4 regions of the Pseudomonas frigoris genome follow, and region 1 is predicted to be linked to each of the others. Evidence: predicted binding sites of a transcription regulator. Region 1 holds the regulator's gene; each other region holds the start of a gene.

Region 1 (3,208 bases):
CCTGACCGGACACAACGTCTTCTCTTTTATCGGCATGAATCTGCGGACCTTCACCCTGAGAGAGATGTTTTTGCGGATCTTTTTCTGCCAGCATCGCTTCACGGTCATGTTCGATGCCCGCAAAGCGGTCCACCTGACTGGCCATAAGCACGAGCTTGAGCAGGTTGCTTTCAACTTCGGTGACCAATTGGGTCACGCGCTTGATCACCTGACCGGTGAGGTCCTGGTAATCCTGAGCGAGCAGAATGTCGTTGAGGTTGCTCGACACAACGCGATTGTCTTCGCTGCTGCGTGTCAGGAAACCGTCGACTCGCCGGGCCAGCTCACGGAACTCTTCAGCCCCGACTTCGCGACGCATGAACCGTCCCCAGTCGGTGCTCAGGGCCTGGGCTTCGTTGCTCAGGCCGTTGACCAGTGGCGTGGCGTTTTCCACCAGGTCCATGGTGCGGTTGGCAGCGGCCTCGGTCAGCTTGACCACATAACCCAGACGCTCGGTGGCATCCGTGATCTGCGAGACTTCCTCGGCTTGCGGCATGTGCGGGTCAATCTGGAAATTGACGATCGCGCTATGCAGCTCGCGAGTGAGCTTGCCCACTTCTTGATACAGGCCACGGTCACGGGTCTGATTGAGCTCATGGATCAGTTGCACAGCGTCGCCGAACCTGCCTTTTTCAAGGCTTTCGACCAGTTCGACCGCGTGTTTTTTCAGAGTCGATTCGAAATCGCCCTGTGAAGACTCGTTATGCTCCATAGCTCCCCCGTGGCGCAGTGGCTTCGCACATCAACCGATGCGTTCGAAGATCTTTTCAATCTTGTCTTTCAACGCCTGGGCCGTGAAGGGCTTGACCACATAGCCGTTAACACCGGCCTGGGCCGCTTCGATGATCTGCTCGCGCTTGGCTTCAGCGGTCACCATCAGCACTGGCAGGCTCTTGAGCTTTTCATCGGCGCGCACATGGCGCAGCAGCTCGATACCGGTCATGCCAGGCATGTTCCAGTCTGTTACCAGAAAGTCGATGCTGCCGCTGTTGAGAACCGGAATGGCAGTGGTGCCATCGTCGGCCTCGACCGTGTTGGTGAACCCAAGGTCACGCAACAGGTTTTTAATGATCCGCCGCATCGTTGAGAAGTCATCAACGATGAGGATTTTCATGTTCTTGTCCAATTCGACCTCCAAGCAGTCTTAAACGCGCCCAGCACCTGGACGCGCCATTTCAATCAATCCGGCAAAGCACTCAATGACTGTCTGGAGCACAACAGATCGGGACCGGTAAGGTTCAACACCCCACCCGCCGCGTTCGCAGTGCCCCCACACTGCCTTCAGCGCGCTCGCCACTCCCCCAAACGCCCCCGCAAACGGGCCGCGCACTGGCTGTGTAACTGGCTGACCCGAGATTCGCTGACCCCCAGGACCTCACCGATTTCCTTGAGATTCAACTCTTCGTCGTAGTACAGCGCCAACACCAGTCGCTCACGCTCCGGCAAATTGGCAATCGCGTCCGCCAGCGCTGCCTGGAAGCGTTCATCTTCCAGATCGCGTGACGGCTCGAGATGAGCACTCGCGCCATCCTCGTGCAGCCCTTCGTGTTCGCCGTCCTGCAACAGATCGTCGAAACTGAATAGCCGGCTGCCCAGGGTGTCGTTCAAAATCCCGTAATAATCGTCGAGACTCAATTGGAGTTCGGCCGCAACCTCGTGATCTTTAGCGTCACGGCCAGTTTTAGCTTCAATCGAGCGAATGGCGTCGCTGACCATCCGGGTATTGCGGTGGACCGAACGTGGCGCCCAGTCCCCCTTGCGTACTTCATCGAGCATCGCGCCACGGATTCGAATGCCCGCGTACGTCTCGAAACTCGCGCCTTTACTGGCGTCGTATTTGGTCGACACTTCAAGCAGGCCGATCATCCCGGCCTGGATCAGGTCTTCCACCTGAACACTGGCTGGCAGACGCGCCAGCAAGTGGTAGGCAATGCGTTTAACCAGTGGCGCGTAACGCTCGATCAGCTCGTACTGCGCGTCACGTGCCGACTTCTTGTAGAGGTTGTAGCCACTGGATGTCATAGCACCGGTCCTGCGGTTTGTTGCACGAGGCGCTCGACGAAAAACTCCAGGTGCCCACGCGGGTTGGCAGGTAGCGGCCAGGTATCGACCTTCTGTGCAATGGCCTTGAACGCCAGTGAGCACTTGGACCGTGGGAAGGCTTCGTAGACGGCGCGCTGCTTCTGCACAGCCTTGCGCACACTTTCGTCGTAAGGCACCGCGCCGACGTATTGTAAGGCGACGTCAAGGAAGCGATCCGTGACCTTGGTCAACTTGGCGAACAGGTTGCGACCTTCCTGCGGGCTCTGGGCCATGTTGGCCAGGACGCGGAAGCGGTTCATGCCGTAATCGCGGTTCAGCAGTTTGATCAGTGCGTAGGCATCTGTGATCGAGGTCGGTTCGTCGCAGACCACCAGCAAGACTTCTTGCGCTGCGCGAACGAAACTGACTACCGAGTCACCAATGCCCGCCGCGGTGTCGATCACCAGCACGTCGAGGTTGTCGCCGATATCGCTGAACGCCTGGATCAGGCCGGCGTGTTGGGCCGGGCTCAAATGAACCATGCTCTGTGTGCCGGACGCGGCCGGGACGATGCGAATGCCGCCAGGGCCCTGCAACAGTACGTCGCGCAGCTCGCAGCGGCCTTCGATCACGTCGGCCAAAGTACGTTTGGGTGTCAGTCCCAGCAGGACGTCGACGTTCGCCAGCCCCAGATCGGCGTCCAACAGCATGACGCGCCGACCGAGCTCAGCTAGAGCCAGGGACAAGTTCACTGACACGTTAGTCTTCCCGACGCCACCTTTGCCGCCGGTCACCGCGATCACCTGTACGGGATGCATGCTGCCCATGAATTTTCTTTACCTTGTCTTACTTAGACGGAGGCCACATTACTGGCTGCGCGTTCACTAACTGAACAATGCATGGCAGACCATCGATGTAGGTACAAAAACTGTTCATTAATACCTCAGCCGACCTGCTTGGTCGGGCTGTGGTAAATATCAGCGAACATGTCAGCCATGGCTTCTTCGCTGGGTTCTTCTTGCATTTGCACGCTGACGGCGCGACTGACCAACTGATGACGACGCGGTAGATGCAAATCATCCGGAATCCGCGGGCCATCGGTGAGGTAAGCCACCGGCAATTCATGACTGATGGCCAGGCTCAACAC
Region 2 (3,208 bases), 1.7 Mb from region 1:
TGCCGACCGCTCCAATGACCAGACTGATAGCGACCGATTTAGCGTCGAGTAGGCTGACCTGCCGACCATGGCGCGCGTCCCCCACATGCGTCCACTGCCACCAGCCATAGAGCTGCAATGCGGCGTAGATCACCTGCAGGAGCATGTCCGAGTAGAGCTTCACCTCAAAAAAGATCCAGCTATAAAGCAGCACCATGACCAGACCGATCGGCCAGCACCAGGGGTTCTGTTTGACCGTCAACCAGACGGCAATGACACCGAGGGCAGCGGCAAACAGTTCAAGGCCGGACATGGAGGTTCCTTGGGGAAATCGAAGAGGGTGCGGATTGTAACGGGAAGGAGCGAAGTTTGAAGATCAAAAGATCGCAGCCTGCGGCAGCTCCTACGGGTGTACGCCAATCCCGCAAGGAGCTGCCGCAGGCTGCGATCTTTTCGGGTTACACCCGGAACTGCTTGAGCAGCCCGTTCAATTGCTCACTCAATTCCTTCAGGTGAACGCTGGCCACGCTCGACTGTTCGGCCGCCAGCGCCGTGCTGTGGGACAAACCGGCCGCCTGGGTGACGTTCTGGTTGATGTCCTCGACCACATGCGCCTGTTGCAAGGTCGCGCTGGCGATGGAGGCGTTCAACCCGTTGAGGTTGCGCAGCGCCTGGGCAATGGCATTCAGGCTTGCACCGGCCAGGCCGGCCTGCTCGATGGTCAACTGCGAAGCACGGCTGCTGTCGCCGATCACTTTGACCGCCGCTTCGGAGTGGCTTTGCAGGCGTTCGATCATCGACTGGATCTCGGCCGTGGACTTCTGGGTACGCTGGGCCAGCAGTCGCACTTCATCGGCCACCACCGCAAAACCGCGACCTTGCTCGCCGGCCCGGGCGGCTTCGATGGCCGCGTTGAGGGCCAGCAGGTTGGTTTGCTCGGCGATGGAGCGGATCACTTCGAGAACGCTGCCGATCTGCGTGCTTTCGGCGGCCAGGGTACGAATCACTTCCACCGCCTGATCGATGGTGGACGACAGCTTGTCGATTTGTTGCAGGCTGCCATCGATGTTGACCTGACCTTGCTGCGCCTGAGACTCGGCATCGCGCATTTCGCTGGCGGCGTGCTCGGCGTTTTTCGCGACATCGTGTACGCCATACGTCACTTCATTGATGGCCGTGGCCACCAGTTCCATTTGCTGGGACTGTTGCTGACTGCGTTGCTGGGCCTGGGCGGCGTCGTTGCCCAGTTCGCTGGAAGACTGGCCCAGGGCACTGGCGGACACTTGCAGTTCTCTGATCACCAATCGCAGCTTGGCGGTGAAGGCGTTGAAGTGGCGTGCCAGTTGCGTGACTTCATCCTGGCCGTGGGTGTCGAGACTGCGGGTCAGATCGCTCTCGCCGCTGGCGATGTTGGCCATGGCATTCACGGTTTCCTGCAGTGGACGCACGATGCTGCGGGCAATCAGGATGACCAGCAGCGCCATGATCAGGGCAATCACCAGCCCCACGAACGAAGCCTTCCAGACCTGGCCATAGAACTCGGCCTGCATGTCATCGATATACACGCCCGAACCGATCACCCAGCCCCAAGGCTCGAACAGTTTGACGTAGGAGGTTTTTTCTACCGGTGCACTGGCGCCCGGTTTCGGCCAGCGATAGTCGACGGTGCCGGCACCCTTGGTCTTGGCGACGGCGACCATTTCGTTAAACAGGGCAAAACCGTCGGGGTCGCGGATCGCCGAGAGGTTCTGGCCATCAAGCTTCGGGTTGGCCGGGTGCATGATCATCACCGGCGTCAGGTCATTGATCCAGAAGTAGTCGTTCTGGTCATAGCGCAAACCGCGAACGGCGCTCAGTGCCTGCTTTTGCGCGGCGTCGCGGGTGAGCGTGCCGGCAGTTTCGAGGTCGTGGTAATAGGTCAGAATGCCACTGGCGGTTTGCACCACATGCTGGGTTTTCTGGGCCTTGGCGTGGTACAGGTCATCGTGAATCTGCTTGAGCATCAAGACGCCCAACGTCATTAGCATCAGGACGGCCACGATCAAGATGAGCCACAAACGCCGGCTGATCGACATACTGCGCAAGCTGTTCATAACGCTGTCACTCCGGTTTCTTTTTCTTGTAATAAATGATCGCCAGCATCCAACCACACTTTTCCGATCGGTCATATCCGACCCAAGTCCAATAACGCGGCAGCGTTAATCGGACTTGTCTGATAGGATTTCGGCCCCGCACGGAAAAACCTGAATCCAAGTTGATTTTTCACGGAATTTTTATGGTTCCGTCTGGATCCTGTGCGCACGGGACTTCAGCTAGGCTGATCGCAGTAAACGTTCTGAAAAAATATTAACGGGGCATGCCGTGGCGCATCGCTTCTTGGGGGATTGATGGATCTTTGGACTGCCTTTTCGGCATTGATTCTTGGGGTTGTAGAAGGGCTGACGGAGTTTTTGCCGATTTCCAGCACCGGTCACCAAATCATTGTCGCGGACTTGCTCAACTTCGGTGGCGAGCGGGCCATCGCTTTCAACATTATTATTCAGCTGGGGGCAATTCTGGCAGTGGTGTGGGAGTTCCGCCGCAAGATCATCGATGTGGTGACCGGTTTGCCAACGCAGCCCGGCGCTCGCCGCTTTACCGCAAACTTGCTGATTGCCTTCATGCCGGCCGTGGTACTGGGGGTGATTTTTTCCGATTTGATCCACGAGTACCTGTTTAACCCGATCACCGTCGCGACGGCGTTGGTTGTGGGCGGGATCGTCATGTTGTGGGCCGAAAAGCGTCAGCATGAAGTGCATGCCGAAACCGTTGATGAAATCACATGGAAAGACGCCCTGAAAGTCGGCTTCGCCCAGTGCCTGGCGATGATTCCCGGGACTTCGCGTTCCGGCTCGACGATCATTGGTGGCTTGTTGTTCGGGCTGTCGCGCAAGACCGCTACCGAGTTCTCGTTCTTTCTGGCGATGCCGACCATGGTCGCTGCGGCCGTTTACTCGGGCTACAAATACCGCCACCTGTTCGTCCCGTCGGATTTTCCGGTGTTCGCAATCGGCTTCGTTACCGCGTTCATCTTTGCAATGATTGCCGTCAAGGGCTTGCTCAAGTTCATCGCCAGCCACAGCTACGCAGCGTTTGCCTGGTATCGCATCGCGTTCGGCCTGGTCATCCTGGCCACCTGGCAGTTTGGCTGGGTTGACTGGGCCGCGGTCAAGCCATGAGTGACGCCAGC
Region 3 (3,208 bases), 3.3 Mb from region 1:
ATCATCGCGAAACCAGCGGAGGAACCGACTTGCAGAATCAGCTCCACCGGCAGCAGGGCGATGATGCCAAACGCCACCGCGCCGCTGGACAGCAGCACCCCGAGGAAGTTGAAGAACCCGGACCAGGCCACTGCGAAATTCGGCGGCAAGGAGTTGGTGTAAATCACCGTGGCCACGGCGTTGGCGGTGTCGTGGAAACCGTTGACGAACTCAAAGCCGAGGGCAATCAGCAGCGCCACGCCCAACAGCAGAAACGGCGTCCAGGTGGTCACCACAGTGCCGAGTTCGTTCATGTCGTGCATCAGACTGTAGGCGGTGAACAACAGCCCGCTGCCCAGCACAGCGAAGAAAATCACGATGGTCAGCAGGCCGGGCTTTTTATCGAGTTGCGGTTTGGCGCTACTGGCGGACGCCTGTGCGGCGGAGAAGGAAGGAGTAGCCATGACGGACAATCCTAAGGGGAGAGGGAGTGTCGCCCATGATCGTTGCTGAATGTTACAGGGAGGCTGCGCTGGGTCAGGGTTTGGGTTTTTTAAAGGCAGAATCAAAAGATCGCAGCCTCGTTTCACTCGACAGCTCCTACATTTGGAATGCGCAACCCTGTAGGAGCTGTCGAGTGAAACGAGGCTGCGATCTTTTGATCTTAATAATCCTGGCGCTTACGAAACGCCCAACGCCCGGCGATCACGGTAAACGTCGCGACCAAGGCCACCAGAATCCAGAACCCTTCCGGGTCGCCGGAAAGCGGCACCCCACCGACGTTCATGCCAAAGAACCCGGCGATGATGTTGATCGGCAACGCCAGCACCGTCACCACGGTCAGGGTGAACAATGTGCGGTTGCTCTGTTCGTTGAGGTTGGCGGCGATTTCTTCCTGCAACAGCTTGATCCGTTCGCCGAGCGCCGTGAGGTCGTTAATGATCAGCGCGAACTCCTCGGTGGACTTGCGCAGCTCCTTGACGTCTTCCTTCTGCAACCACTGCGGCGGGCGATTAAGCAGGCGCAGCAACGAGCCCGGTTCCAGCGCCAACAAGCGTTGCAGGCGCACCAGCACCCGTCGGTTAGCACCCAGTTCGGCCCGGTTGGTCGACAGCCGCGAGGACAGCAATTCATCTTCGATCTGATCGACACTGAGGCTGGTCTTGCGCACGATCTGGGTCAGCACTTCGCCCTGATCGCGCAGCAGATGCACCAGCAATTCCAGCGGCGAGCGAAAGCACTCACCGGCCTTCACCGACGAGCGCAGCTTGTCCACCGAGTGCAGCGGTTGCAGCCGTGCGCTGATGATCATCCGACTGCGGGCGCAGACCCACAGCGTTGAAACATCTGAAGAAACCATGCTGCTGAGGTTGAACACCACGTCGTTGACCACCGCCAGCAACGCCGAATCCACATGCACGATGCGCGTCGAACGAGAGCCCTCATGCAGCGCTTCGAAAAATTCGTCGGGCAATTCCAGATGGCTTTTCATCCAGCGCTCGCATGCGGCGTGGGCCAGGTTGAGGTGCAGCCAGAGAAATTCGTCGTTGTCGCCGGGTTGTTGCAGGCACTGCAAGGCCTTGGCCGAATCGAGCTCGCGACCGCGCTCGCCGGGGCGAAAACTGAAACCGTACAGCAGACCGAACAGGTCCGTGTCGCGATGGCTTTGGTCGATGCTGTGGTTCATGAGGTCTCGCAAAGGAGCGCTATTGCTCTATGTAGCAGCTGGCGAAGCCTGCGTTCGGCTGCGGAGCAGTCGTAAAACCTGAGCGCGCGGTCTACCTGACGCAACGCATTGTCTGATTTCACGACTGCTACGCAGCCGAACGCAGGCTTCGCCAGCTGCTACAGGTCGCGTTACGGCGGATTTTTCAGGTTCACTTGAGCCGCATCATCGCAAGGAGTTTTGACGGTTTTGTGACAGAGCGGTGGAGGCGAAATAGTGGCACTACCGACGGTCGGAATTGATTAAAGAACCGCTCTGGCACGCCGATCCTGCTGACGTGAACTTGCATGGCTTTGGCCACTGACCAAGGTCGCAGACAGGGATGTCCGAACACCTTTCACGCCTGATCGCGGCGTGTCTCCTCCTTGTCATGAGTATCACTCGATGCTGCAAAAATCCCTGAGAGCACAAATCCTCGCGTTGTTGAGCGGCAGCTTGTTCGCGATGTTGTTGATCGCCCTGGCCTGTTTTCATTTTCTGTCCAACGGTGTTCAGAGCTACGCGAATCTGATCGAAGGCCCGCTGCACACCTCGCAATTGATCGATGAAGCCAACCTGCAATTCAAGGTTCAGGTTCAGGAGTGGAAAAACGTCCTGCTGCGTGGCAAACAACCCGCGGATCTGGATAAGTACTGGAAGCAATTCGAAGACCGTCAGCGCGATGTGCAGGACATCCTCGGCGAACTGGCCGGGCAGAAGGGTATCGAGCCGCAGCTGAAAACCCGCATCGAACGCCTGCGGGACGAACATCGTCTGTTGGGCGCGGCTTATCAGAAGGGCCGTGACGCCTACGTGGCGGCAGGCGCCGACCCAACGGCTGGCGACACGGCGGTCAAAGGTGTTGACCGCGCGACCAGCGATCAGATGACCGAGTTGGTCAGCGAATTGCGCAAGCAGGGTGCCGAGCAATCGAAGCTGATCAGCGCCGACGCCGACCGCACCGTGTTGCTGGGGATCATTGTGATGCTCGCCTCGGGTCTGTTGATCGGGTTGCTGAGCCTGTGGCTGGTCAACCGCAACCTGGTGGAACCGATTCGCAAACTGATCGAGTACGTAGCGCAACTCAGCCAGGGTCGTTTCGCCGAACGCGTGGCCAGCACCCGTCAGGATGAGCTGGGCAAATTGGCGACAGCGGCCAATACACTTCGCGATTTCCTCGCCGAAACCTTCAGTCGTTTGCAGCGCAGCGCCAAGGATCTGGACAGCGCCAGCGGTGAACTGAACTCCATCGCCAGCCTCATGGCCAGCGGCACCAACGAGCAGTTCAACCGTACTGATCAGGTGGCCACGGCGATGAACGAAATGTCCGCTACCGCGCAAGAAGTCGCACGCCACGCTGCCGATGCGGCACGTGCCGCCGACGATGCCGACCAGTCCGCCCAGCAGGGCGAAAAGGTCATGCAGGGCACCATTCACACCATCACCCAAATGCGCGGCGAAATCGCCAATACCGCCACGGTCATCCGTCGTCTGGAAACCGACAGCGGGCGCATCGGCAAGGTA
Region 4 (3,208 bases), 3.1 Mb from region 1:
AAGGCACGTTTGAGGCATAAAAAAACCGGCCGTTGAGGCCGGTTTTTTGTGGGCGGGATAAACCCGGTGACCGGGATCAGTCGTTGAAGTCTTCCCAACCGCCCATTTGTTTCCAGCGATTGACGATGCCGCAGAACAGCTCTGCCGTCTTCTCGGTGTCGTAGCGAGCCGAGTGGGCCTCACGACCGTCGAAGTCGATGTCGGCTGCTGAACAGGCCTTGGCCAGTACCGTTTGGCCGTAAGCCAGACCGGCCAGGGTTGCAGTATCGAAGCTCGAGAACGGATGAAACGGGTTACGCTTCATGTCCAGGCGAGCGACAGCGGCGTTGAGGAAACCCAGATCGAAGCTGCTGTTGTGCCCGACCAGAATCGCCCGTTTGCAGCCATTGGCTTTCAGTGCCTTGCGGATGCCGCGGAAGATGTCGGTCAGCGCTGCTTCTTCACTCACTGCCATGCGCAGCGGGTGATCGAGTTTGATCCCGGTAAATTCCAGAGCGGCCGCTTCGATGTTCGCGCCTTCAAAAGGCTCTACGCGAAAGAAGTAGGTGTGGTCGGGGTACACAAACCCTTTTTCGTCCATGCCAATGGTGGTTGCGGCAATTTCCAGCAAAGCGTCAGTGGCAGAGTTGAAACCACCGGTTTCAACGTCGACAACGACTGGCAGGTATCCACGGAAGCGCTCAGCCATCGGGTGGCGCGAACCACCTCCGCCGCCTTGACCGTCCTGTTCGTCATCGAAATGGTCTTCACTCACGCGTGTTCCTCCAGCAGGCGCCAGCGCAGTTTTTCACCGGCGCGCAGCGGGATTACGGTCAGCTCGCCAAATGGCAGGCTGGTTGGGGCGGTCCACTCATCGCGGACCAGGGTGATGCGATCGGTGTTCACCGGCAGGCCGTAGAAACGCGGGCCGTTCAGGCTGGCAAAGGCTTCGAGCTTGTCCAGCGCGTTGCGCTGTTCGAAGGCTTCGGCATACATCTCGATCGCGGCATAAGCGGTGTAGCAACCGGCACAGCCGCAAGCGGCTTCTTTGGCGTGCTGGGCATGGGGCGCCGAGTCGGTGCCGAGGAAGAACTTGTCGCTGCCGCTGGTGGCGGCGTCGAGCAGGGCTTCCTGATGGGTGTTGCGCTTGAGGATCGGCAGGCAATAGAAGTGCGGCCGAATCCCGCCCACCAGCATGTGGTTGCGGTTGTACAGCAGGTGATGCGCGGTGATGGTCGCGCCAACATTGGCCGAAGCCTCGTTGACGAACTGCACGGCGTCGGCGGTAGTGATGTGTTCGAACACCACTTTGAGGCTCGGGAAGCGCTCGACCACACGACGCATGTGCTCATCGATAAAGAATTTTTCGCGATCGAAAACGTCGACATCGCCACGGGTGACTTCACCGTGAACCAACAAGGGCATCCCGACTTCGGCCATGGCCTCAAGTGCAGGGAAAATCTTGTCGATGCTGGTGACACCGGAGTCCGAGTTGGTGGTCGCGCCGGCCGGATACAGCTTGGCGGCGTGAATGAAGCCGCTGGCCTTGGCCTCGCGAATTTCTTCGGGCTGGGTGCGGTCGGTCAGGTACAGCACCATCAACGGTTCGAAGCGGCTGCCAGCCGGGCGTGCAGCGAGAATCCGCTGGCGATAGCCGTCGGCTTCAGCGGTGTTACGCACCGGAGGTACCAGGTTGGGCATGATGATGGCGCGACCAAAGGTGCGCGCGACATCCGCGACTGTATTGGGCAACACAGCACCATCGCGAAGATGAATATGCCAGTCGTCGGGACGCAGCAGGGTCAGGCGGTCGGACATGAGGGGATTCCAGGCGGGTCAAACTGAGGGGAATGCTACCGGAAAAGACTCTTCCAGGCACTCGCTATCAAGTTTTGCTGGAAGCTTCCGATATCCAACAGGTATGCCGTAAACATCTGTGTGTCGGTCTTTTTGTTGTAGAAGCCAGTGGAGCCTCCCGTGCGCCAGCGTTATTTAGCCTTGCTCAGCGTGTTTGCCAGCCTTCCAGCGATGGCGCTCACTTTCCAGACCCGTCTGGAGAGCATCGAGTGGACGGTCGAAGGAGACAAGTTCGAGTGCCGCCTGAGTCAACCGATCACCGATTTTGGTTCGGGTGAGTTCGTGCACCGCGCTGGCGAGCAAGCGACGTTTCGTCTGAAGTCCTACAACGCGATGATCGGCGGCGGTTCGGCTACCTTGCTGGCGGCGGCTGCACCCTGGCAGCCGGGGCGTGGCGACATCAACCTCGGTTCTGTGCGGATCGGCAGCGGCAACGTGCTGTTCAACAGTTCGCAAGTTCAGGCCGGCCGCTTGATCAGTGGCCTGATGGATGGCCGCAGTCCGGTCGTTCGACATTACTCGGGCGATGGCCGGGTGTCGGAAGTGCGCCTGCTGCCGGTCAAGTTCAGCAACGCCTTCAACGACTACCAGAGCTGTGTGGCAAAACTGCTGCCGAAGAATTTCGAGCAGGTTAAACAATCGCAGATCGGCTTCCCCGGCGAAGGCATCGATCTCGACGCGCAAGCCAAGGCTCAATTGCAAGTGATGCTGGCGTTCATGAAGGCCGACCCGACGGTCAACCACATCGAACTCGATGGCCACTCCGACAACAGCGGCAACCGCCTGACCAACCGTGACCTGTCGCGGCGTCGGGCCCTGGCAGTCATGGAGTTCTTCAAGGCCAACGGCATTCAGGAATCGCAGATCACCGTGCGCTTTCACGGCGAGCGTTATCCATTGGCGCCCAATACCAATTCCGCCAACCGGGCGAAGAACCGTCGGGTCAATGTGCACCTCGCGCGCGTTGCGCCCACTGAAACGCCGGCCCCTCAGGCCACTGCATCGGCGAGCGCCGCGTCGACCTCCTGAACCCGCTGCAATCGTCGCTCACTCGACATAATCTGTCGCTTCGTCGTCATAAGCTGTCGCGCCTCTGTAAATTATCCTGCATGACCGGTAGACTTGACGGCTTTCCGTAGAACCCCGTGGAGTGATGGCATGGCGGACGTAAACAAGGTCGTTCTGGCGTATTCCGGCGGCCTGGACACTTCGGTGATCCTCAAGTGGCTGCAGGATACTTATAACTGTGAAGTCGTGACCTTCACCGCTGACCTGGGTCAGGGCGAAGAGGTCGAACCTGCACGCGCCAAGGCACAGGCCATGGGCGTGAAAGAGATCTACATCGACGACTTGCGCGAAGAATTCGTGCGCG

The links. The regulator FliA, encoded in region 1, starts transcription of late flagellar genes. The targets are predictions, from matches to a motif close to CTAAAGTTTNNNNNNNNNNNGCCGNTAA.
Region 2: ACMXYH_RS16270 (methyl-accepting chemotaxis protein) is a predicted target of FliA. The motif match lies at 2,200-2,227, and genes of this name have one in related genera.
Region 3: ACMXYH_RS07725 (methyl-accepting chemotaxis protein) is a predicted target of FliA. The motif match lies at 1,948-1,975, and genes of this name have one in related genera.
Region 4: ACMXYH_RS06685 (flagellar protein MotY) is a predicted target of FliA. The motif match lies at 1,864-1,891, and genes of this name have one in related genera.

The regions. Positions count from the first base shown of each region.
Region 1 covers NZ_CP180479.1:5,232,520-5,235,727, forward strand. Annotated here, with positions in the region: gene ACMXYH_RS24040 (protein phosphatase CheZ) at 1-751, opposite strand, end outside; gene ACMXYH_RS24045 (chemotaxis response regulator CheY) at 782-1,153, opposite strand; gene fliA (RNA polymerase sigma factor FliA) at 1,321-2,061, opposite strand; gene fleN (flagellar synthesis regulator FleN) at 2,058-2,888, opposite strand; gene flhF (flagellar biosynthesis protein FlhF) at 3,005-3,208, opposite strand, start outside.
Region 2 covers NZ_CP180479.1:3,558,510-3,561,717, reverse strand. Annotated here, with positions in the region: gene pnuC (nicotinamide riboside transporter PnuC) at 1-292, opposite strand, end outside; gene ACMXYH_RS16270 (methyl-accepting chemotaxis protein) at 438-2,072, opposite strand; gene ACMXYH_RS16265 (undecaprenyl-diphosphate phosphatase) at 2,367-3,197, shown strand; gene ACMXYH_RS16260 (DUF1294 domain-containing protein) at 3,194-3,208, shown strand, end outside.
Region 3 covers NZ_CP180479.1:1,714,230-1,717,437, forward strand. Annotated here, with positions in the region: gene ACMXYH_RS07715 (inorganic phosphate transporter) at 1-443, opposite strand, end outside; gene ACMXYH_RS07720 (transporter) at 644-1,666, opposite strand; gene ACMXYH_RS07725 (methyl-accepting chemotaxis protein) at 2,090-3,208, shown strand, end outside.
Region 4 covers NZ_CP180479.1:1,492,573-1,495,780, forward strand. Annotated here, with positions in the region: gene ACMXYH_RS06670 (peroxiredoxin) at 1-2, shown strand, start outside; gene rnt (ribonuclease T) at 77-754, opposite strand; gene pyrC (dihydroorotase) at 751-1,797, opposite strand; gene ACMXYH_RS06685 (flagellar protein MotY) at 1,957-2,865, shown strand; gene ACMXYH_RS06690 (argininosuccinate synthase) at 2,995-3,208, shown strand, end outside.